Regions from separate parts of the Rhizobium mulingense genome, predicted to be linked through region 2. Evidence: riboswitches for the same ligand, from Rfam matches in the RefSeq annotation. Region 2 holds a riboswitch; each other region holds the start of a gene.
The links. Region 2 has a riboswitch for thiamine pyrophosphate ahead of thiC (phosphomethylpyrimidine synthase ThiC). Riboswitches for the same ligand answer to the same signal wherever they lie in the genome.
Positions count from the first base shown of each region.

Region 1: another riboswitch for thiamine pyrophosphate. It lies ahead of thiM (hydroxyethylthiazole kinase); the one in region 2 lies ahead of thiC (phosphomethylpyrimidine synthase ThiC).
Region 3: another riboswitch for thiamine pyrophosphate. It lies ahead of PYR71_RS14530 (ABC transporter permease); the one in region 2 lies ahead of thiC (phosphomethylpyrimidine synthase ThiC).

Region 1 is NZ_JARFVE010000003.1:554,781-562,240, reverse strand. It holds gene PYR71_RS07565 (invasion associated locus B family protein) at 14-607, opposite strand; TPP riboswitch at 1,277-1,373, shown strand; gene thiM (hydroxyethylthiazole kinase) at 1,416-2,219, shown strand; gene thiE (thiamine phosphate synthase) at 2,216-2,851, shown strand; gene thiD (bifunctional hydroxymethylpyrimidine kinase/phosphomethylpyrimidine kinase) at 2,848-3,681, shown strand; gene PYR71_RS07545 (GNAT family N-acetyltransferase) at 3,898-4,377, shown strand; gene PYR71_RS07540 (glycoside hydrolase family 3 N-terminal domain-containing protein) at 4,402-5,424, shown strand; gene PYR71_RS07535 (ABC transporter substrate-binding protein) at 5,469-7,115, shown strand; gene PYR71_RS07530 (ABC transporter permease) at 7,173-7,460, shown strand, end outside.
Region 2 is NZ_JARFVE010000003.1:760,297-767,756, forward strand. It holds gene PYR71_RS08410 (thiamine phosphate synthase) at 1-89, opposite strand, end outside; gene PYR71_RS08415 (thiazole synthase) at 86-859, opposite strand; gene thiS (sulfur carrier protein ThiS) at 861-1,058, opposite strand; gene thiO (glycine oxidase ThiO) at 1,055-2,041, opposite strand; gene thiC (phosphomethylpyrimidine synthase ThiC) at 2,044-3,876, opposite strand; TPP riboswitch at 3,972-4,103, opposite strand; gene PYR71_RS08435 (metallophosphoesterase family protein) at 4,391-5,659, shown strand; gene PYR71_RS08440 (AAA family ATPase) at 5,659-7,460, shown strand, end outside.
Region 3 is NZ_JARFVE010000005.1:387,778-395,237, forward strand. It holds gene PYR71_RS14505 (F0F1 ATP synthase subunit epsilon) at 1-208, shown strand, start outside; gene PYR71_RS14510 (sugar transferase) at 447-1,184, opposite strand; gene PYR71_RS14515 (acyltransferase family protein) at 1,352-2,572, opposite strand; gene PYR71_RS14520 (ABC transporter substrate-binding protein) at 2,660-3,670, opposite strand; partial or broken gene PYR71_RS14525 (ABC transporter ATP-binding protein) at 3,739-4,550, opposite strand; gene PYR71_RS14530 (ABC transporter permease) at 4,547-5,353, opposite strand; TPP riboswitch at 5,562-5,675, opposite strand; gene soxR (redox-sensitive transcriptional activator SoxR) at 6,009-6,479, shown strand; gene PYR71_RS14540 (SDR family NAD(P)-dependent oxidoreductase) at 6,601-7,371, shown strand.

The DNA of each region.
Region 1 (7,460 bases), 210 kb from region 2:
GGGTGAAATTCGGCTACTTCGCGGCAGTGGATTGGAGTTCATCGAGGGCCGGGCTCAGCCCTTTGAGCGAGAAGCGGATATTGACGTCCTGGCCGTTCATCAGCCGCACCAGCCCTTCGGCGGCCGAACCCTTCTTGAGCGCTGCGGCCACCTTCGCATCCAAGGCCTGCTGCGCCCAGCATCCGGCCTCGTTGCAATTGCGATAATCGAGTTTGGCGACTGGCTTGCCGCCCGCCTTGATCGCCAGGCCGGCGGGCAGGAAGACATTGAGCGGCAGAAGGGCGGTCAGCACCAGCCGCGGCTTGCCCTTGCTCTTGCCTTGAGGAGCGGCCGGCGCGGTGGCGATCGCCAGCGTCAGGACATTGACGTTCTTGCCGTCCTTGGCGACTTGCGCCACTTGCGCGACTTCGCAGGCTGCCGCGTCGCCGGAGCCCGTGCAGCGATAGTACCAGTCGTCGAATTTCTGCGATTTGATGGCCGGTGCCTGGCCTTGAACCACCGCATCGGGAGCTTGTGAAAGGGACGGGACGGAAGAGCCGAGGACTATCAGGAGGGAGGCGACGGTCCGATGGCATCCCGTCATGCGGTTTGTCAAAATATGGCCCATTAAAATTGCAACTTCAGGAGGATTTTATTTATATTCAAGGCCATATCGCTACAATCGATCGCACCGTCAACCTGAACGTGTCAGAACGGTAAAGTTTCGGTTAGATATTTGCGTCGCGTTTCCAGCAGTTAAATCCCTTTTAATCACCCTGGCTCTCCTGACGGACATTGACCGGGAAATCCGAGACTTGACGGTACGGAAATGACAAAAGCCATAAGACAACACGCAACTTACGCGGAGCTGTCCATCTGCTCGTCTGCATTGAAAAACCGTAGGAACAAACGCGAAGGATGAATAAACAAATACAATCTCAAATTAAGGCAATCTTCTGTGAAGAGCATATTCTCTTCACAGAAGATTGCCTGAACACACCCTTCTACAAACAAACACCAAACTGCGGCAAAGCGGGAGGCTATTGCGCACCATTAAATATCAAAGTGTATTTCACCTGAATTGCACTCATGGTCGCCGCTGTTATTACTGACCAAAAAGCGAGGCAAAGGCAGGGCGGGCCGAGGATGCCTTCGCGCAACGCTGCGGTCGCAACCCGAATCGTTGGGCTCTCCGGCTGGCAAGATTCGCTGATCATCCGCCCTGGCGCAGCCGCCCTCGATCGCGGAATGTCATTTTCGGGATGACAGCCGCGTCCTTCTCTGCGAAAAAGAGCGCGATGAGAGACAGGGGCGTTCGTCGATAGACGGGCTGAGAAGAACCCTTCGAACCTGAACCGGATAATGCCGGCGGAGGGAGTCGCTCGGGGCATCGCCGTAGACGCCGCCCCGCGCCTGCCCCGCCTGAAAGGGGCGCCATGCAGAGCAAGACCACCTCGGGAGCCATGCTGGAGGCGATGCGCGAAAAGCCGCCGCTCGTCCACTGCATCACCAATTACGTCGCCATGAACATCGCCGCCAATGTCCTGCTTGCATCCGGCGCTTCGCCCGCCATGGTGCACGCGGCTGAGGAAGCCGGCGAATTCGCCGGCATCGCGAGCGCGCTGACCGTCAATATCGGCACGCTGTCGACGCAATGGCTCGACGGCATGCGGGCGGCGGCGAAGGCCGCGGCCTCAGCCGGCAAACCCTGGGTGCTCGATCCGGTGGCGCATTATGCGACCGCCTTTCGCCGCCAAGCGGTTGCCGATCTGCTGGCGCTGAAGCCCACGATCATCCGCGGCAATGCTTCCGAGATCATCGCGCTTGCCGGCGGGGAGAGCCGCGGCCAGGGCGTCGACAGTCGCGATCCGGTCGAGCAGGCGGAGGATTCGGCCCGCCGGCTCGCGGAGCGGCAGCAGGCCATCGTCGCCGTCACCGGAGCCGTCGATTTCGTGACCGACGGTGCCAGGGCGGTGCGCATCAAGGGCGGATCGGTGCTGATGCCGCAGGTCACCGCGCTCGGCTGCTCGCTCACCTGCCTCGCTGGCGCCTTCGCCGCCACAGCGCCCGAGGATCTGTTCGGGGCGACGGTCGCTGCGCTTGCGATCTTTGCCGTCGCCGGCGAAGATGCCGCGCTCGGCGCGGCCGGTCCCGGCTCCTTTGCCTGGCGCTTCCTCGATGCGCTGGCGGCGCTCGACGGCGAAGCGCTGGATGCGAGGGCGAGGGTATCGATCGCATGAAGGCTTTCGACCTTTCGCTCTATATCGTGCTCGATCCGGATCTCTGCGCCCCTATCGGCATGGTCGAGACCGCCCGGCTTGCCGTTGCCGGCGGCGCGACGATCGTGCAGCTGCGCGACAAACGGGCCGGCACGCTGGAGATGATCGAAACCGGCCGAGCCTTGAAACAGGCGCTCGATGGCACCGGCGCCCGCCTCATCGTCAACGACGACGTCGAGGCGGCGATCGCCATCGGCGCCGACGGGTTGCATATCGGCCAGGAGGACCTGAACGCGCGCGCCGCGCGGGAGATGATCGGTCCCGACATGATCCTCGGCCTCTCGGTCGAAACCGAGGCGCTCGCCGCCGCCGTCGATCCGGGTCTCGTCGATTATACGGGCGTCGGCCCGGTGTTTGCGACGCCGACCAAGGCCGACCACAAGCAGCCGATCGGCTTTGATGGTCTCGCCAGACTGGTGCAGCTCTCGCCGGTGCCGTCCGTCGCCATCGGCGGGCTGAAGGCGGATTATGTGGCCGAAGTCTTTGCCGCCGGCGCCAAGGGGCTTGCCGTCGTCTCAGCCGTCTGCGGCACGCCGGATCCTGCGGCAGCTACACGCCGCATCGCTGCAGAAATCCGAAAGGTTCACACATGATCCGTAACGTCCTCTCCATCGCCGGCTCCGATCCCTCAGGCGGCGCCGGCATCCAGGCCGATCTCAAGGCCTTTTCCGCCCGCGGCGTCTACGGCATGGCGGTGCTGACCGCGCTGACGGCGCAGAACACCCAAGGGGTCACCGGCGTGCATCTGGTGCCGCCGCCATTCGTCGCCGACCAGATCGATGCCGTCTTTGCCGATGTGCGCGTTGATGCCGTCAAGATCGGCATGATCGCCAATGCCGCCATCGCCGAGGCCGTCGCCGCCGCACTTTCTAGAGCTCTGACCGCAGCAACCGCCAACGGGCGCAGCATTCCTGTCGTCCTCGATCCCGTGATGATCGCCAAGGGCGGGGCCGCCCTGCTCGTACCCGGAGCGGTTGACGTGCTGACCCTGCGGCTGCTGCCGCTTGCCACGCTGCTGACGCCGAACCTGCCGGAGGCCGCCGCGCTGCTGCACCAACCGGTCGCGAGGAACCGGTCTGAGATGGCCGCGCAGGCCGAACAGCTGCGCGCGCTCGGCCCGGCCGCGGTACTGGTGAAGGGCGGCCATCTCGCTGGCGACGACAGCCCCGACGTGCTGGCCGCCGCCGACGGCCTGCACTGGTTCGAAGCCCAGCGGGTGCCGACCAAGAACACGCACGGCACCGGCTGCACGCTGTCGAGCGCGCTGGCGGCCGAGCTTGCCAAGGGCGCTTCGGCGCGGGAGGCGGTGGCTGTTGCCAAGGACTATCTCGCCGGCGCCATCGCAGCATCAGGAAGCCTTACCGTCGGCTCCGGCCACGGCCCGGTGCAGCATTTTCATGCACTCTGGAAAGACGGTGCATAAGCGCTCGGATCGACGAACCGCTCCCATCGAACGGCCCGGGTCTCCCCGGGCCGTTTTCGCCTGTGCCAGCCACTTGCATTGATCGCGCAGTCCAAAGCGGCTGCATCACCGGCGCCAATTGAAAAACCCTGTTGACAAGCCCGGCGAGATGGCCAAGTCTATGACATAAGAGGGATATATATTCCGTAACTACGGAATTACAGGAGGAATGTCGGGGTGCCAGACCTGCTTGTGAGCCTGTATTCCGCAAAGCTTGCCGAGCTGAAACAGAGAGCCGACAACGTCGGCGCCGCCATCCGCCCGGCACTCCCCCCGGAACTGCATCTCGTCGTCAACTGGGTTCGCGAACGGTTCAGCGAGAACTGGGCAAGCGAGGTCTCGGTCGCCTTCTCCCGCCAGCCCGTCGCTTGCCTGATCGCCGTCGAGGGTCGAGAACTGCTCGGCTTTGCCTGCTACGACACGACGGCCCGCGGCTTCTTCGGACCGACCGGCGTTGACCCGCAAGCGCGCGGCAAGGGCATCGGGCTCGCGCTGTTTTCCGCCTGCCTTCAGACTATGAGAGCGCTCGGCCATGCCTATGCCTTCATCGGCGATGCCGGTCCCATCGATTTTTACGCCAGGACCGCAGGCGCCATCACCATCCCGGCCCCCGACAAGGGCATCTACGAAGGCATGCTGAGAAGCATGCCGCAATGACCATCTGATACCGGAGTACTAGACTTGTCCTCGACCCCGCTCGCCCTTTTTGTCGGCCTTCCCAATCCGGTTCTTTCGGATGATGAATTTGCGCTCTTTCGCGAGACCAATCCGCTCGGCCTCTTCGTCGGCCGGCGCAATCAGCGCGAGCCGGCGCAGACCAAGCGGCTGATCGAACGCTTTCGCGAAGCCGTAGACCGAGACGACGCCCCCGTCTTCACCGACCAGGAGGGCGGCCGCGTCCAGCATCTCGATGCCGGCCCCTGGCCGCTCTTCCGCAGCTTCGGCCAGTTTGCCGAACTGGCGCGCCGCGATTTCGAGCTCGGCAAACGAGCCCTGCGCCTTTCCTCCCAGGCCATGGGGGCGATGATGACGGAACTTGGCCTTTCCAGCGGCTGCTCGCCCGTTCTCGACCTCGTCTTCGAGACGACGAGCGCGGTGATCGGCGCCCGCTCCTTCGGCCCGGATCCCGATGTCATCGCGGCCCTCGGCCGCGAGGTGGTCGACGGCCTGCTCGAGACCGGCAACATGCCTGTGATGAAGCACATTCCCGGCCATGGCCGCGCGACGCTCGACTCGCACAAGGAGCGTCCGGTCGTCGACGCCAGCCGCGAGACGCTCATCGCCACCGATTTCAAGCCCTTCGTCGCGCTGAAGGACACGCCTTGGGCGATGGTCGCCCATGTCGTCTACTCCGCCTACCATGGGGAATTGCCGGCCTCCGTCTCGCCTGTCATGCACGACGTCATCCGCAACGATCTAGGTTATGACGGTGTGCTGATCTCCGACTGCATCTTCATGGAGTCGCTCTCCGGCACGCTGCCGGAGCGCGTGAGCCAAGTGCTCGACGCAGGTTTCGACATCGCGCTGCACAGCCATGGCGACATTCCCGAAAGCGAAGCCGCTGCCAAAGCCGCCCGCCCACTGACGGATGCCGCGCTGCAGCGCATCGCCGCCGGCAAGGCCCGCCTCGGCAATCTCAAGATCGACGTCCGCGCCGCCCACCGCCAAGTCGAAGACATGTTTGCCAGCGCCTCGGTCTCCTGACCGGCGCGCCATCTCTCACCGCATAAGAAAAAGGGGAATAGAACATGAAAAAATATCTTCTTGCCGCCGCCGCGCTGTCGCTGCTTTCGGGCTCTGCCATGGCGCAGACGATCCTGACGGCGAATATCGAACCGGCGACGACCTGGGTTCGCAACTTCAACCCGTTCAACCAGACATCAGCGCGCCAGTCGACGCTCGATTTCATCTATGAGCCGCTTGTTATTTTCAACCGCTTCGACAGCAACAAGCCGGTCTATCGTCTGGCCGAAAGCTTCAAGTTGTCCGACGACCTGAAGAGCATTGAGTTCAAGCTGCGCCCCGACCTGAAATGGTCGGACGGCAAGCCGCTGACCTCAGCCGACGTCAAGTTCACCTATGATTACCTGAAGAAATTCCCGGCGCTCGACTTCGTCAGCATCTGGACGTTCGTCACCGACGTCCAGGCCGTCGACACCCAGACCGTGCGCTTCACGCTCGCCAATCCGAGTTCACTCGCCGCCGAACAGATCTCGCAGCTGCCGATCGTTCCCGAACATGCCTGGAAGGACGTCGCCGACCCGGTCACCTTCGCCAACGAAAACCCGGTCGGCAGCGGTCCGTTGACCGAAGTGCCGCGCTTCAACGGCCAGACCTACGACCAGTGCCGCAATCCGAACTACTGGGACAATGCGCATCTAAAGGTCGATTGCATGCGCTTCCCGCAGCTTGCCGACAACAACCAGATGCTGACGGCAACGGCCGACGGCACGCTCGACTGGGGCGTCTCCTTCATTCCCGATATCGACAATGTCTATGTGTCGAAGGACCCGGCGCATTTCCACTATTGGTATTCGCCGAGCAGCATGGTCGCCTTCCTGTTCAATTTGGAAACAGCGAACGAGAACAACAAGAAGGCCTTCAACGACCTGAAATTCCGGCGTGCCGTGTCGATGGCGCTCGACCGCAAGACGATGATCGACGTCGCCGGCTATGGCTATCCGACGCTGAACGAAGATCCCGGCCTGATGGGCGAGCTTTACAAGAGCTGGGCGGATCCGTCCGTCAAGGCCGACTTCGGCAAGTTCGCTACCTATGACGCCGACGCCGCCAAGGCGCTGCTCGACGAGGCCGGCTACAAGGACAAGGACGGCGACGGCTTCCGCGACAATCCCGACGGCAGCAAGATCTCCTTCTCGATCATTGTCCCGAACTCCTGGACCGACTGGGTCGACACCGTCAACATCGCTGTCGAAGGCATGCAGGCGATCGGCCTCGACGCCAAGATCGAAACGCCCGAAGAAGCAGTCTGGACCGGCAATCTCATCAACGGCAGCTTCGATGCGGCGATCAACAGCCTGCCGGCATCGGCCTCGCCCTACTACCCCTACAAGCGCGCCTTCAGCGCTTCGGACAAGGGCAAGACGCGCTTTACCGCGCAGCGCTGGTTCAATCCCGATGTCGAGAAGCTCGTCACCGAGTTCACCCATACCGCGGATTTCGCCAAGCAGAAGGAAACGATGAACAAGGCACAGCGCATCGTCGCCGAAAACATGCCGATGATTCCGGTGTTCAACAACCCGAACTGGTATCAATACAACACCAAGCGCTTCACCGGCTGGTCGACCAAGGAAAACCCCTTCGTCAATCCGTCGATCTCGCGGACGAACCCGGCACGCCTCTTGAACCTGCTCGCGCTCGAGCCGGCCAAGTAAAGGCATTGATCCCGGGAGCGGTGATTTCAACGCCGCTCCCGCCATGACGGAGTTCCCATGGCTTTCCTGCTTCGCCGCCTCGTCTTCTACATGGCAGCCTTCATCGCGGCAGCGACGATCAATTTCTTCCTGCCCCGGCTGATGCCGGGCGATCCGGTGCAGATCATGTTTTCGAGCGCCGGCACCGAATTGCCGCCGGAAAGCCTGCAGGCGCTGAAGCTGACCTTCGGCTTCGTCGATGGGCCGCTCTGGCAGCAATATCTCACCTATCTCGGCAGCATCTTCACCGGCGATCTCGGCCGCTCGATCAAATATTTCCCGCTGCCGGTCACCTCCGTGCTCGGC
Region 2 (7,460 bases):
CGCAGCTGGATAAGTTTGACGCCGAGCGGTACGAGACGCTCGATCCATTCGGCGCTGTCGACGATGAGATAGAAAGGGTCGAGCTTCATGAGAAGACGGCCTTCCCGATGACGGGAGTGGAAGGAACGGCCATGTCGCGTGGCTCCAGCGGCACGGCGCCATGCGCAAGACGGCCGGCATCGATGGCAAGCGCGAAGGCTTCGGCCATAGCAGCGGGATCGCCCGCGCCGGCAACGGCAGTGTTGAGAAGAACGGCATCATACCCGTACTCCATCACCGCGGCGGCGTGAGACGGGCGGCCGATGCCGGCATCGACGATGAGCGGCACTTCAGGAAAATGCGCTCGGAATGACCGCAGTGCCATCGGGTTCACCGGTCCCATGGCGGAGCCGATCGGCGCGCACCAGGGCATCAGGATGCGGCAGCCGGCCTCCAGCAGCTTTTCGGCGACGACAAGGTCGTCGGTCGTATAGGGGAAGACCTGAAAGCCCTCTCCGGTCAGGATGCGTGCCGCTTCGACAAGGCCGAAGACATCGGGCTGCAGCGTATCGTGATGGCCGATCACTTCGAGCTTGATCCAGTCGGTGCGGAAAACGTCGCGAGCCATCTTCGCTGTCAGCACAGCCTCCTGCACGCTGTGGCAGCCGGCCGTATTCGGCAGCACCCGTACGCCGAGCTCGCGGATCAGCTCGAAGAAGGCGCCGCCCGCCTTGCCGCCGGCCGCCTCGCGTCGCAGCGAGACGGTGACAATTTCCGCCTTCGAGCGTCTCACGGCTTCTGCCAGGACGGCGGGCGATGGGTAGCGGGCGGTGCCGAGCAGCAGCCGGGAATGGACCTCGATGTCGTAGAGTTTCAGCATGTCAGCCTCCCTGCATCGGTGAGAGAATTTCAATGCGGTCGCGCTCGCCGAGCATGAAATCGGCACGATCCTCGCGGTGCACCAGTTCGCCGTTCACCGCGGTTGCGAGCCACCCGCCTTCGTAGTCCAGAGCGAGAAGCAGATCTGCGAGCGTCGCGGCCGCGACCTCCTGTTCCTCGCCATTGATGATGAAGGTCATGACGCCCTCCTTTCAGGCTGTCCTTGTTCGGTGAGAAGACGCCGCGCGACCTCTGCGGCCATGGCCGGCGCCAGCAGAAAGCCGTGGCGGTAGAGGCCGTTGACATGGAGGGTGCGTCCCTCCTGTGTCACACGCGGCAGATTGTCCGGATAGGCGGGCCGCACGCCTGCGCCGGTTTCCGTAACCCGTGCCTCGCCGAAGGCAGGATGCAAGGCGTAGGCGGCGTTCAGCAATTCCATCAGCGAACGTGCGCTAATCGGGCCGTCATCGTCGCTTTCGATCATCGTCGCGCCGACCATGAAGCGGTTTTTTTCGCGCGGCACAATATAGATCGGGTGGCGCGGATGCAGCAGGCGAACGGGGCGGGAGAGACTGACCTCGCCCGTTTCGATGCACAGCATCTCGCCACGAACACCGCGCAATCCGGGCAGCCGGCCGATCTGGGCGGCACCGGTGCAGTCGATTACCCGGTCACAATTGGCAAGGTCAGCTTCGCCCGTGACGCCGAGCATAAGACGCATGCGGGCGTCCTCAAGCCCTGCGGCCAGGGCCGCGAGTGCCTGCCGTGGGTCGAGATGCGCTTCCTGCCGGAAGAACAGCGCCCCGCGGAAGCGGCCGGCGAGATCAGGCTCCAAAGCGGCGATCGCCGCCTCGTCCAGCCATTCCCATCCGCTTGTCCGGCGGGAAAAGCGGTCGAGCTCGCCGGCATCGCGCCCGCCGGCCACGACAAGCGTTCCCCGGCGATTGACATGGCCGGGCAATGCCGCCTCCCACCAATCGGCGGCAAGGCGACCGAGCGTCAGCACCGGCTCCTCCGCACTTTCCCGTTCGCACCACGGCGCCAGCATGCCGCCGGCAAAGCCGGATGCGCCGGCCCCGGCCTTGTCGGCCTGCTCCGCGAGGGTGACGCGGAAGCCGTGGCGATAGAGCTGCCAGGCCACGGTGAGGCCGGCAACGCCGGCCCCTTTGACGAGAACGCGCATGGTCATTCTCCGGCTGGAGTTTTCGCGACCTCTGCGGCCGGCATGTAGAGATCGCCGCCATCGCGGTACTTGGCCGCCATAGCTTCTAATCCTTCCTTCTGGGCTTCGGCGCGAATGTCGTGGGAAATTCGCATGGAGCAGAATTTCGGGCCGCACATCGAACAGAAGTGCGCCACCTTGTGCGCCTCCTTCGGCAGGGTCTCGTCGTGGAAGGAACGGGCCGTATCCGGGTCGAGGGAGAGATTGAACTGGTCCTCCCAGCGGAATTCGAAGCGTGCGCGCGACAGCGCATCGTCGCGGATGCGGGCGGCCGGATGTCCCTTGGCGAGATCGGCCGCATGGGCGGCGATCTTGTAAGTGATGACGCCGGTCTTGACGTCGCTGCGGTCAGGCAGTCCCAGATGCTCCTTCGGCGTGACGTAGCAGAGCATGGCCGTGCCGAACCAGCCGATCATCGCGGCCCCGATGCCGGAAGTGATGTGGTCATAGCCCGGCGCGATGTCGGTCGTCAGCGGTCCGAGCGTATAGAAGGGGGCTTCGCCGCAGACCTTGAGCTGCTTGTCCATATTCTCTTTGATCTTGTGCATCGGCACATGGCCGGGGCCTTCGATCATCACCTGGCAGTCCTTCGCCCAGGCAATCTTGGTCAATTCGCCAAGGGTTTCGAGTTCGGCAAATTGTGCTGCGTCATTGGCGTCCGCGATCGACCCCGGACGCAAACCGTCGCCGAGCGAGAATGAGACGTCATAGGCACGGCAGATGTCGCAGATTTCCTCGAAATGCTCGTAGAGGAAACTCTCCTTGTGGTGATGCAGACACCACTTGGCCATGATCGAGCCGCCGCGTGAGACGATGCCGGTGACGCGATTGACGGTGAGCGGGATATAGGCCAGCCGCACGCCGGCATGGATGGTGAAATAATCGACGCCCTGCTCGGCCTGTTCGATCAGCGTATCCCGATAGACTTCCCAGGTCAGATCTTCGGCAATGCCGTTCACCTTCTCGAGCGCCTGGTAAAGCGGCACGGTGCCGATCGGAACCGGCGAATTGCGAATGATCCATTCCCGGATGTTGTGAATGTTGCGGCCGGTGGAAAGGTCCATGACCGTGTCGGCGCCCCAGCGGATCGCCCAGACCATCTTCTCCACCTCTTCCGCCATCGACGAGGTGACCGCCGAATTGCCGATATTGGCGTTGATCTTCACCAGGAAATTGCGGCCGATGATCATCGGTTCGGTTTCGGGGTGGTTGATATTGGCGGGGATGATCGCCCTGCCCTCGGCGACTTCCCGCCGCACGAATTCGGGCGTCACGAAATCCGGAACATGCGCGCCGAAGCTCTCGCCGTCGCGCGCGAGCACCTCCTTCGCGGCCTGCCGGCCGAGGTTTTCGCGGATCGCAATAAACTCCATTTCCGGGGTGACAATGCCGGCACGCGCATAGGCGAGCTGGGTGACGGCACGTCCGGCCTTTGCCTTCAGCGGCGTGTTGCGAATGGGAAATTCCGGCGTCAGCCGCTCGCCGGTGGCAAAACCATTGTCTTCAGGCTTCACCACCCGGCCTTCATAGGCTTCGACGTCGCCACGCGCCCTGACCCATGCTTCGCGCAAACGCGGCAGCCCGGCGTCGATAGAAACCACATGGGCCGGATCGGTATAGGGGCCGGAGGAATCATAGACCGTAACCGGCGGCTCGCCGGAGGTCGGGTGAAGGCTGATTTCGCGCATCGGCACGCGCAGATCCGGATAGAGCGTTCCGGGCTTGACGATCTTGGTCGAGGCCGGAAGCGAGCCGGTGGTGACGACGGGAGTAAGCTGGGGTGCAACAATATTCATGGATGAGGCTCCAAGGTTTGACGTTTGGAGACCCAGTTCCAGTGTTGGAATGATGGAAAGACGCCTTGCGCGACAAAGCGAAAATCCGCCCAACAGCCGCAGCGTCCGCACCGTCCCTACGCCAGTATGAACTGGATCAGGTTCAACGGGTCACTGCGCCACAACAGGCAAAGCCGTATCGTCTAGCAGAATCTCAGCCCCTTGCCGGGACACCCCTGGTGAATGTTGGCCATCAAAGACCGCAGCGGCCTTTGTGTCAAGAAGCCCTTTTGCGTTTCAAGGCAGTGGCTGTCGATGCTGGTCGCCGATCGGCTGGGATCGCAGAGTGTGCCGGCGGCCGTACCGGCGCCGGTCTACCAACATTGATTGTGGATGGGCCGGTTTGCCGGCCCATTTCGCTCGCGCCCCTTGGAGGCGTGCTCCATAGTCTCATGCTCACGGTCAGGACAGCGACCGCGCGTTCACCTGTCCGACGGCACCGGCTCATCGTCCTATCCACGCGGCTTTTGCATTCATGGCCTATCGTTTCGTCCACACTGCCGATCTCCATCTCGACTCTCCCCTGCGTTCCCTGGCGCTTCGCAACGCCGAGCTGGCCGATCTCGTGAGTGACGCCAGCCGGCAGGCGCTGATCGTGATCGTCGACCTTTGCCTCGAGGAGCAGGTCGATGCACTCGTTATCGCCGGCGATCTCTATGACGGCGAGCAGACGTCGATGAAGACGGCGCGCTTCCTGGCAAGCCAGCTGGAACGGCTGCACCGGGCGGGGATTGGTGTCTTCAAGATTCGCGGCAATCACGACGCGATGTCGAAGATCGCCAGGGAGCTGGTGATGCCCCACACGGTGAAGATCTTCGGCGGCCATGCCGAGACCGTGGAGGCGACAAAAGGCAGCCTGTCGATCGCGATCCACGGTCTGAGCTTTGCCAAGCCGCAAGCGCCGGACCCGCTTCTGCCGAAGTACAAGCCGCCGGTGGCGGGAGCGGTCAATATCGGCATCATGCATACGAGCCTTGCCGGATCCGCCGGCCATGACGTCTATGCGCCCTGCAACGTACTCGACCTTCACGCCTGGGGATTCGACTACTGGGCGCTCGGGCATCTTCATCAGCGGAGCCAGTATCCCGGCACGGCGACGATCATCATGCCCGGCATGCCGCAAGGCCGCGACATCAACGAGTCGGGCGTCAAAACCGTTTCGCTGGTGACCGTGGCGGACGACCGGACGGTGACGGTCGAGGAGCGGCGCACCAGCATCGCGCAGTTCGAGCGCGTCGATGTCGACCTCACGGGTGTCGATGATTGGCGTGATGCGGCCATGGCGATCGAAGCGGCACTGACGGCGCAGCGCGACCATACGGCCTCGCCGCATCTCGTCGCGCGCCTCAGGCTTTCCGGTCGCACGCCGCTCTCCTGGCAGCTTCGCCGCGATGTCGACCTCATGCAGGCGGAAGCCGAGCAGCGCGGTGACCGGATCGGCCGAACCTGGATCGAGAAGCTGGAACTCGCCTTCGAAGCGCCCTCGATCCTCGCAGCCGAATCCGCCGCCGATCCCGTCATCGAACTCGGCGCGCTGATGCGGGACGAGGTCATCGCCCGCAGCGGCTTTCGCGACGATGTCAGGGAGATGGTTCGCGACCTGCTCGCCGACCTGCCGCCCGAAAGCCGGGCCTTTGCCGGACATGACGAGGCGGGTTTCGAACGCTTCATCGACAGCCTTCTCGCTGACGGCGCCGAGGACATCGCTGCCCGGATGAAGGCCGCGGAGCGGGGAGACAGCTGATGCGCCTGCGCCGTCTCGACCTCATCCGTTATGGCAAGTTCACCGACCACTCGATCGACTTCGGCGCGGTCCGACCGGGTTCGCCCGATCTGCACATCGTCTATGGCCTCAACGAAGCGGGCAAGTCGACCACCTTCGCCGCCTATCTCGATCTGCTCTACGGCATAGGCGAGCGCAGCACCTATAATTTCCTGCATCCCTACAATACGATGAAGGTCGGTGCGCGGCTGGAATTCGGTGGCGCGCACCACGAGCTGGCGCGGCTAAAATTGCGGACCGGCAGCCTCGTCGATGATCGGGGACAGGCTGTGAACGAGGCGCTGCTCGCGGGCGCGCTCGGCGGCGTCGGCCGCGAGGCCTATCGCACCATGTTCTCGCTCGACGACCAGTCGCTCAAGGAAGGCGGCAACGCCATCATTCAAAGCAAGGGCGAGCTCGGCGAGTTGCTGTTCTCGGCAAGCTCGGGTCTCGCCGGCCTCAGCCGCTCGCTGGTGACGGCCGTCGACGAAGCCAATGGGATTCACAAGAAGCGGTCGTCGAGCACGAAGCTTGCGGAACTCAAACGCTCGCTCGAAGCGCTGAAGGCCGAGCGCAATGCCATCGACACGCTTGCCTCCACCTATTCGGGCCTGAAATCGACCCTCGAGCAGGCCGACGCCGCCTATGCCGCCACGACGCGGAAACTGGCCGAGGCCAAGGCGCGGCACCAGGAGCTGACGCGTCTTCTTGGCGCCCTGCCGGCGGCGCTGGAACTCCGGCGGCTGGACGCCGACGCAGCTGGCATGGGCGATCTGCCGCGGCCGCCGGCCGAATGGTTCACACTGCTGCCGCAGCTTTTCCGCGACGAGACGCGGCTGCAGGCGCTTGTCGAAACCGCCGACCGCACGCTGCGCCAGCTTGCCGACGAGATCGAGGCGATCACGATCGACGACAAGGCGCTGGCGATCGCCGCGCATATGGACATGCTGGATCAGGGGCGTGTGCGCTATCTCGCGGCTGAAAGCGACCTGCCGAAGCGCCGGCTGGCGCTGGCCGAACAGGAAGGCGAGCTGGTGCGGCTGCTGGCCGATCTCGAGCAGCCGGGCCATGCGACGCCCGAGGCGCTGCTCCTGCCCGCCTCGCTGATCGGCATCATCCGCGATCTCATCGAGCGACGTTCCGGCGTCGAGGCCAACCTGGCTGCCGCAGGCCGCGAACTGGTGCGAGCGCGCGAGAATCTCGAAAGGCTGAACAAGGAAGGCGGCTCGCAAAATGGAGCCGCGATCCTCGATCCCGCACGTCTCGGCCGCATCGAGGCGGCCCTGAGCCGGCTGGCCGGGTCCGATCTCGCAACGCGGCTCACCGTGGAAGAACGCACACTCGTGCAGGCGAAGCGAATACAGGAGAAGCAGTTCGCACAGCTTGCGCCCTGGTCAGGTGATGCCGTCGCTCTGCAGCGGACGAGCGCGGCGGAGCCTCGGCAGACCGAGGCTTGGCGTGGCCAGGCGATCTCCATCGACAAGCGGATTGCGGATCACGAGGCACGGCTGCGCGATCTGGGCACCGAACAGGCGCTGACCAAAGCCCGGATCGCGGCCTTCGTCGCCGGTGGTTCGATCGACGATGCCGAGGCCGCGAGGCTGCGCGATGAACGCGATGCCGCCTGGCAGGCGCATCTTGCCAGCCTGAATGCCGCCACCGCCCGGACATTCGAAGAGCGGATGCGCCAGGACGATGTCGTGTCCGCCGGCCGGCTGTCACGCGCGCAGGAACTTGCCGAGCTGCGTCAGCTCCGCCTGACCGAAGCGGCAACGGCGGCGGC
Region 3 (7,460 bases), on a different contig from region 2:
CGGTTTTGCCGATATCCTGCCGACAGGCTGCACTTTGCTTGCCGAATCCGCCGTTCCGGTCGAGGAACTCCATAAGGACGAGCTCACCCGTCGTATCGAGGCTGCCCGCAAGGAGCTCGAACATGCCGAGCTGCACGAGCACAAGTCGAAGCTCGAGCATTTCATCATGGAACTGACGCATCTGCGCGGCATTGTCCAGCAGGACTGACCGGGTACGACAGCTTCATTGAAAGGCGGCCTCAAAGGCCGCTTTTTTTGTGTCTGGCTTCTTCCTTGAGTACGGACAACAGCGTTGTCATGCGGCTTCAAACGAACGCGGCCGGCTGTTTCGGTTGGGCAAACAGACGGCTTCAGTCAGCTCAGGGAAAACTCCAAAAGTGGCTACAATCTTTTGCAGCGGCCTGCGCCGCTGACGGATTATGCAGCCGCAGTTTTGCCGCAGCGTCTCAGAAGCCGGTGCCGCCGCGCAGCTCGATGATCAGTGTCTTGAACAGGATCTTCAGGTCGAGCAGCAGGCTGAAATTCCTGACATAATAGATATCACAGGCGATTCGGGCCCGGGCTTCCAGCGGCCTTGTCGTCGGGCCGCGCCAGCCGCGTGTTTGCGCGAGACCGGTGATGCCGGGGCGCATGATGTGTCGATGGTGGTAGTTCGGCACCACTTCCTCGTACAGCCTGCCGGCTGCGCGCATGTTGATGGCATGGCAGCGTGGGCCGACCAGCGACATCTCGCCCTTGAGGACGTTCAGGAGCTGCGGCAGTTCGTCGATATTGGTCCTGCGGAGCATTGCGCCGATGCCGGTCATCCTGGCGTCGCCCTTGACAGTCTGCTGGACGCCGCTGGGATCGCAAACCTCCGCCCGCATCGAGCGGAATTTGAAGACGTTGATCTTCCGGCCGTTCAGCCCCCAGCGGATCTGGCGGAAGAACACCGGACCGCCATCGTCGAGCTTGATGAAAAGAGCGATCGCCAGAAAAAGCGGCGCCAGCACGAGGAGAGCGTTGGCCGAGATGACGATGTCGATCAGCCGTTTCACGGCCAATCGCAGCGTCGCCTTTTCTTCGCCATTGGAAAAGCTCTCCGGCTGGCGAATGTTGGAGTTCGCTATGACCAGGGTCCTGATTTTGATCTGACGCTGAGACGGATCGAAGCGTGAATTCGTCTTCGAAGTAAAAGCATTCATTACACAAGGCCCGTAAGTTTAGATGCAATACTGAACTGTAGGGAGACAAATACATGCTCACGTAAGGTTTGTCATCGGGTTAAATAAGAAATTGCTAACCCTAAAGACACCAAAAATGGGAGTATTCCCTGTTAACCTTAATGCCTGTAGTTGAAGTGGAAACGAATTTATACTTTAAAAGGAGTAGCCCGATCGGGTGAGTGCGATGTCAGACGGTTTCCCAAGTCGATCGCCGGTCGTTCCAGCAGGTGATGGCTGAGAGTTGCCACTAGAAGGACGAGCACCATTGTCAGCCCGCAGGATTGCAGCCAGCCGGTAACGACATTGTCCGAGGAGGCGCCGAACGAACTGGGGTCGAGTCTCTGGATCAATGTCAGGATGATCTCCTGCCAGATATAAATGCCGAACGAGATCTTGGCGACGTAGCGGACGGGAGCGTTGTCGAGCAGCCTGCCCAGGCGATGCGAATGGCAGAGCGATACGAGCGCGGTTGCGATCGCCAGCGGAAAGACGGGAAATCCGTAGGGCATGTCGAGCGAGCCGTACCCCTCGGCCGAACCGCCGGGCGATATGGCGAGGCGGTAGCCGGCAATCGAAAAGGCGAGAAGCGCTGCGGCATCGAACCAGAAGGAGTGCCTTGCAGGCAGCATGACGTCGATGCCGGCGGCAAGCGCGCCGAGCGCGAAGACCGCGAAGAAGCCGATCGGATTGTAGTTGGGCATCCATTCCTTCGCCCCGCCCTGCAGGCCATAGGCCCAGCCGCGCCCGATGTCGTCGAGCGCAAAGAGTTTCAGGATTGCCAGATGGGCAATGAGGACGACGGCAATGACGCAGAGCCAGGCGGAACGGGCCAGCAACCGGCGCTGCCGCACCCGCGGCAGGCGAAACAGGAGGAGAAAGCAGGCCGGCAGGAGCACATAGCTGGTGACCTCGAAGGGGATGGACCAGAGCGGTCCGTCGGCTTCGACAGGGAAAAACGTGCGCCAATGCCATTGGCTCATGAACAGCAGTCCGGCAACGTAGCGAAGCGCAAGCTCTGGTGTCAGCGGCACGGCAAGCAGCGTCAGGCTGACAACGAAGCTGACGGTGGCGGCGACCCAGAAGCCCGGGGCAATGCGTGCGGCCCTGCGGATGGCGTAGGTCCCGAGGCTCGGCATGTCGCTGCCGCCATCGAGCGCGCGCCAGAAGGGACGGGCCAGAAGAAAGCCGCTGAGCACGAAGAAAATGGCGACGCCGAAATTGCCGAAGCGGAGGATGTGCGCCGTCGACGCCAATTCATCGGGAATTCGGCGCATATCCAGCCGGAGCGCGAGATGATGAGCAAGCACCAGCAGGCAGGCTGTCGCGCGCAGAAAGTCCGCTCCGACCAGTCTCTCCTGTGGTCGCATGTTATTCCCCACCCTGCCCGATCAGGCTCAAACCGTCTCGATCCAAAGCTTGCCGTGGAACGCTGCGGCGGGCAAGGCCGGGCGGGTTCAGCCGAGGAGTTCGTTGGTATAATAGGTGGAAAAGTCCGGCTTCTCCTTGAGTGCTGCGCCATTCGCATCGACCAGGATGCCGTTGTCGAGCAGGAAGGCGCCGATGGCATCGGCCTTCGCCGGGTCGATTGTGCCGATCACGCCGGCCTCGGATTTGAGGAAATGCCCGTCGATCAATGCCTTCTGGGACGCCTTTACCAGTTCCGTATTCATCAGAGCACCGTTGCTGTTGGAAATCAGCAGGTCGCAGGCTTCGTCAGGATGATCGACGGAATAGGCATAACCCTGGCGCGTGGCCTGGATGAAGGCGCGGGCGTGTTCCCGGCTCACCGCGAGATAGGCGTCGCTGGAAACGATGACGGTCGTCTGCTCGTCGGGAATGCCATAATCGGAATAGTGGAAGCGGCCGAGCTTGCGGTTTTCCAGCTCGGCGGCGATGCCTTCCCAGGTGTAGATCTCCAGCGTGAAATCGACCGAGCCATTGTCCAGCGCCTCGTAGGCGGAAGTGCCGAGGGTGACGGTCTTGACGTCGCCCGTGCCACCGTCGTTGCGGATCATCGCGGAAATCAGGGCGCTCTCCCAGGTGCCGCCAAAGCCGCCATAGGTCTTGCCATCGAGATCTTTAGGGCTCTTGATGTCGTCGCGTCCGCCCTTGTAGATCAGGCGCGCGGTTTCGGTCTGGACGACGCCGTAGACCATCTTCACGTCACCGCCGCCGGCGCGCTGCGTCATGGCCTCGATCTCGCTGCTGATGCCGAAATCGGCGACCCCGTTCGACACCAGCGTGCCGGCGCTGGTGTCGGTAAAGGGTAGAATTTCGACGTCGAGGCCGGCGGCTGCATAGAAGCCCTTCGCCTTGGCGACATAGATGCCGATATGGTTGGTGTTGGGCGTCCAGTCGAGCGCAATGCGAACCTTTGCCGACGCCGACTGGGCGAGGGCTGTGCGGCCGGCGAGGCTTGTCGCGAGGGCGGCGAGGATCGTCTGTCGACGGGTGAGAAGCAGCATGGTGACCTCCTCAGGTCTTAAGAGCATGGTGCCGAAAAGTGTGAGCGGTCTTCGGACGACATCATGCTCTACCTCTTTAAATTGGGACAGGATTCTGATTTAGGCCGACCGGCCTAAAATCATCCTGTTCTAGCGGATGAAGCAGGGTTTGCAGGATTTCGGTCTCGATCGCCTGGGCCGCCGGCGAGCCGAGATCGGCGATGCTTCTCGGGCGGGGCAGGGGGACGCGGAATTGGCGGATTATACGCGCCGGGCGGGCCGATAGCACGTAGATCCGGTCGGAGAGGAACACCGCCTCGCGAACATCGTGGGTGATCAGCAAGGCCGTCCAGCGATGTTGCGTCCACATGCCCTGCAGCCATTCCTGGATTTGCGTGCGTGTCAACGCATCCAGCGCGCCGAAAGGCTCGTCGAGCAGCAACATGTCTTGGCTCTGGACGACGGTGCGCAACAGCGCGGCGCGCTGGCGCATGCCGCCGGAGAGTTCGGCGGGATAATGGTGTTCGAAGCCGGCAAGGCCGAAATGCTCGAACAGCGGCGCCACGGTGGCGCGGGCGGCGCGGCGGCTCATGCCGCCCACCTCCAGGCCGAGGGCGGCATTGTCGATGATCCGGCGCCAGGGCATCAGCGCATCGCGTTGCGGCATGAAGGCAAAGGAATGCGGCGCCTGTTCCAGCGGGGCGCCCTTGAAGAGCAAGGCGCCTGAATCGGGTCGAAGCGCCTGGGTCAGCAATCGGAGCACCGTCGATTTTCCGGAGCCGGAGGGGCCGACGATCGAGACGAACTCGCCGCTTGCGACAGCGAGCGAAATGTCGCCGAGCACCTGCATGCCGTCGAAGGATTTCGAAATCTTGCGCAGTTCGACCAGTTCATCGGTCATCGACGGTGCTCCCCGGACGGTTGCCACGGCATGACGAGGCGCTCGATCATCAGCGTCACTCCGAAGAGGCAGAGTGTCAGCACGGCGCTGACAACGACGGCGGCGAGGACGAGATCCGGCCGGAAATTATTCTTGGCGTTGAGGATATAGATGCCGAGGCCGCGCGCGGCTCCCGCATATTCGGCAAAGATCGCGCCGACGACGGCATAGGTGATCGAGATCCTGAGGCCGGCGAAGAAATAGGGTAGCGAGGAGGGAAGCCGGGCCAAGCGGAAAATGCACCAGCGGCTTGCCTTCATCGAGTTCAAGAGTTCAGCGATGTCGCGGTCGGTCGCCTCATAACCCTGCAGCAAAGCGACGAGCAGCGGGAAGAAGGTGACGAGCGCCACCAGCAATATCTTCGGCAACAGGCCGAAACCGAACCAGAGGACGACGAGGGGCGCGATCGCCACCAGCGGCAGGGTCTGGCTGGCAATGAAGATCGGCAGCAATGCCCGGCGCATGAAGGGCATGAAATCCATCAGGATCGACGAGACGAAAGCGAAGGCGAGCGACAGGGCGAAGCCGCCGAGTGTGGCGCCGAGCGTCGGACAGGTGTTTGACATCAACGCTTCGCGGTTCAGCCAGCCCTGGTTCAGGATGCGCGAAGGCGCCGGCAGGATGGACGGTTTAATGCCGGAGAGATCGACATAAAGTTCCCATGCGGCCAGAAAGGCAAAGCCGGCGAGCAGGGCGGGGATCGCCCGGTACAGGGCGGCACCGAGCGCGGCAAGACGCGAATCCGATGGGGGTGGCGATGTCATCAGCGTCGATTTCAGGCTTTCGTCCGGCTGCATGCTTCTTCAGGTCGGAATCGATCCAAGGATAAAACCACGCAGCAATTCAAGGTGCCGCGGCGCCCTTGGCGCACTTGAAAAATCGCGCGGCGTCGCAGATGCGCAAACCTGTCGAAGACATCGGGAATGGTGCCGGCGAGACTGCCGGATATCGTAAAGGATGACACTTGTGCGCCGGAAAACATCTGAACCTCGCTCCGCTGGCATTACCCAGATCAGCTTTGAAGGGTCCGGAGGCTTGCGCTTCTCATCTCAGCCCCGGCGACACGGAGCTCCCCTGTTATTTCAGCGAAAACTATCATCGGGGTTTTCTTACCGCAACCGCAAAATCACACACCCCATCCGTCTGGTCGGAACCGAACCGCGAACGCGAAAAAACACCCGGGCGGAGTCCTGCCCGGGTGTTTTCCGAGGTCCCGTACCTGCCGGGAACGGAACCGGAGCTCGTCTCAGGCCGCTATATCGGCAGGACGCGGTCGTCGCGAGGGTGGCAAATGCCGGCGCCATGATTTCAGTCCGTTATCGACAGGGTGATCTCACTGTCGCTCCTTCCTGCACCTGGGCTTTACGCTTGGGGGAGCAGGCGTTATACAACCTCAACTAATATTGAGGTCAAGAGCCGATGGATACGATCACCGTTACGCCGCTCGGCAGGCTTTTGACGGTCGGCGAGGTGGCGGAACGCAGCGGTCTTGCCGTCTCGGCGTTGCATTTCTATGAGGCCAAGGGGTTGATCTCCAGCATCCGAACGCGCGGCAATCAGCGGCGTTACGGACGTGACGTGCTTCGCCGGCTCGGCATCATCAAGGTGGCGCAACGTGTCGGCATTCCGCTTTCGGAAATCCAGACGGCGTTTGCCTCCCTGCCGCAGGGGCGCACACCGACGGTTGCCGACTGGCAGACGCTGTCAGCGCGCTGGAAGAATGAACTCGACGAGCGAATCAGACGCCTCAGCCTGCTGAGAGACCGTCTGACTGGCTGCATCGGCTGCGGCTGTCTGTCGATCGAAAGCTGCCCCTTGCGCAATCCCTGCGATCGGCTTGGCGAGGAAGGGCCGGGTGCGCGGCTTCTAGAGAGCGAGAACGAAAGCTGAGCCTCCCGGAGCTCTCTCCTGCGGCGGAAAGATCGATGCGTGCCTTTCTTTCGGCCGGCGCGTTCATATGTTAAGGGCGAATGACGCAACCGGCGGCATCGTCCGCGAGGAGGACGGCTTCGTGTTCCATCCGAGACTATTTGAAAATCGCAATGTCGTCGTCACCGGCGCCGGGCGGGGCATCGGCCTCGAGGTGGCCCGGCAGTTCCTGGACTGCGGCGCGAAGGTGATCGTCCATACCGGGCGCAAACCGGGACGGGATCTGCCGGATTTCCTGCTTACGGCTGAATCGGAAAGACGGGCGCTGTTGCTGAACGCCGATTTCACCGCCGCCGGCGGCGCTGCGCAATTTGCGGAGGACGCTCTCGCCTTCTTCGACAAGGTGCATGTGCTCGTCAATAATGCCGGCACCATGCTCGGCCGTTTTCCGGCTGCGACGCTGACCGACGCAGATTATGAAGCGATCGTACGGCTGAACCAGACGTCGGTGGTGGCGCTGACCCGGGCGCTGTTGCCGGCATTGAAAGCGGCGGAAGGCGCGGCCATCGTCAACACGGTTTCGATTTCAGCGCTGACCGGCGGCAGTCCCGGTTCTTCGGTCTATTCGGCCTCGAAAGCCTTTGTTTCCACCTATTCCAAGGCGCTTGCCCGTGAGCTGGCGCCGGATGGCATCCGGGTCAATTGCGTCTCGCCGGGAACGATCGAGACGGATTTCCATGAGCGCTATTCCTCCCGCGAAAAGCTGGAGCAGACGAGAAAATCCATTCCCTTGCAACGGCTCGGCACGGCCGAGGATTGCGCTCCCGCCTATCTGTTCCTCGCGGCTCCTTCTCTCTCCGGATACATTACGGGCCAAGTCCTCGAGATCAATGGCGGTCAGCTTATCTGCTGATTTACTTGGACCTTTTTTGGCATTTCATCACATTTGACGAATTCGCTTGTGCGAATATGCTATTGTGCTGATCTACCTTTTGCTCCCCT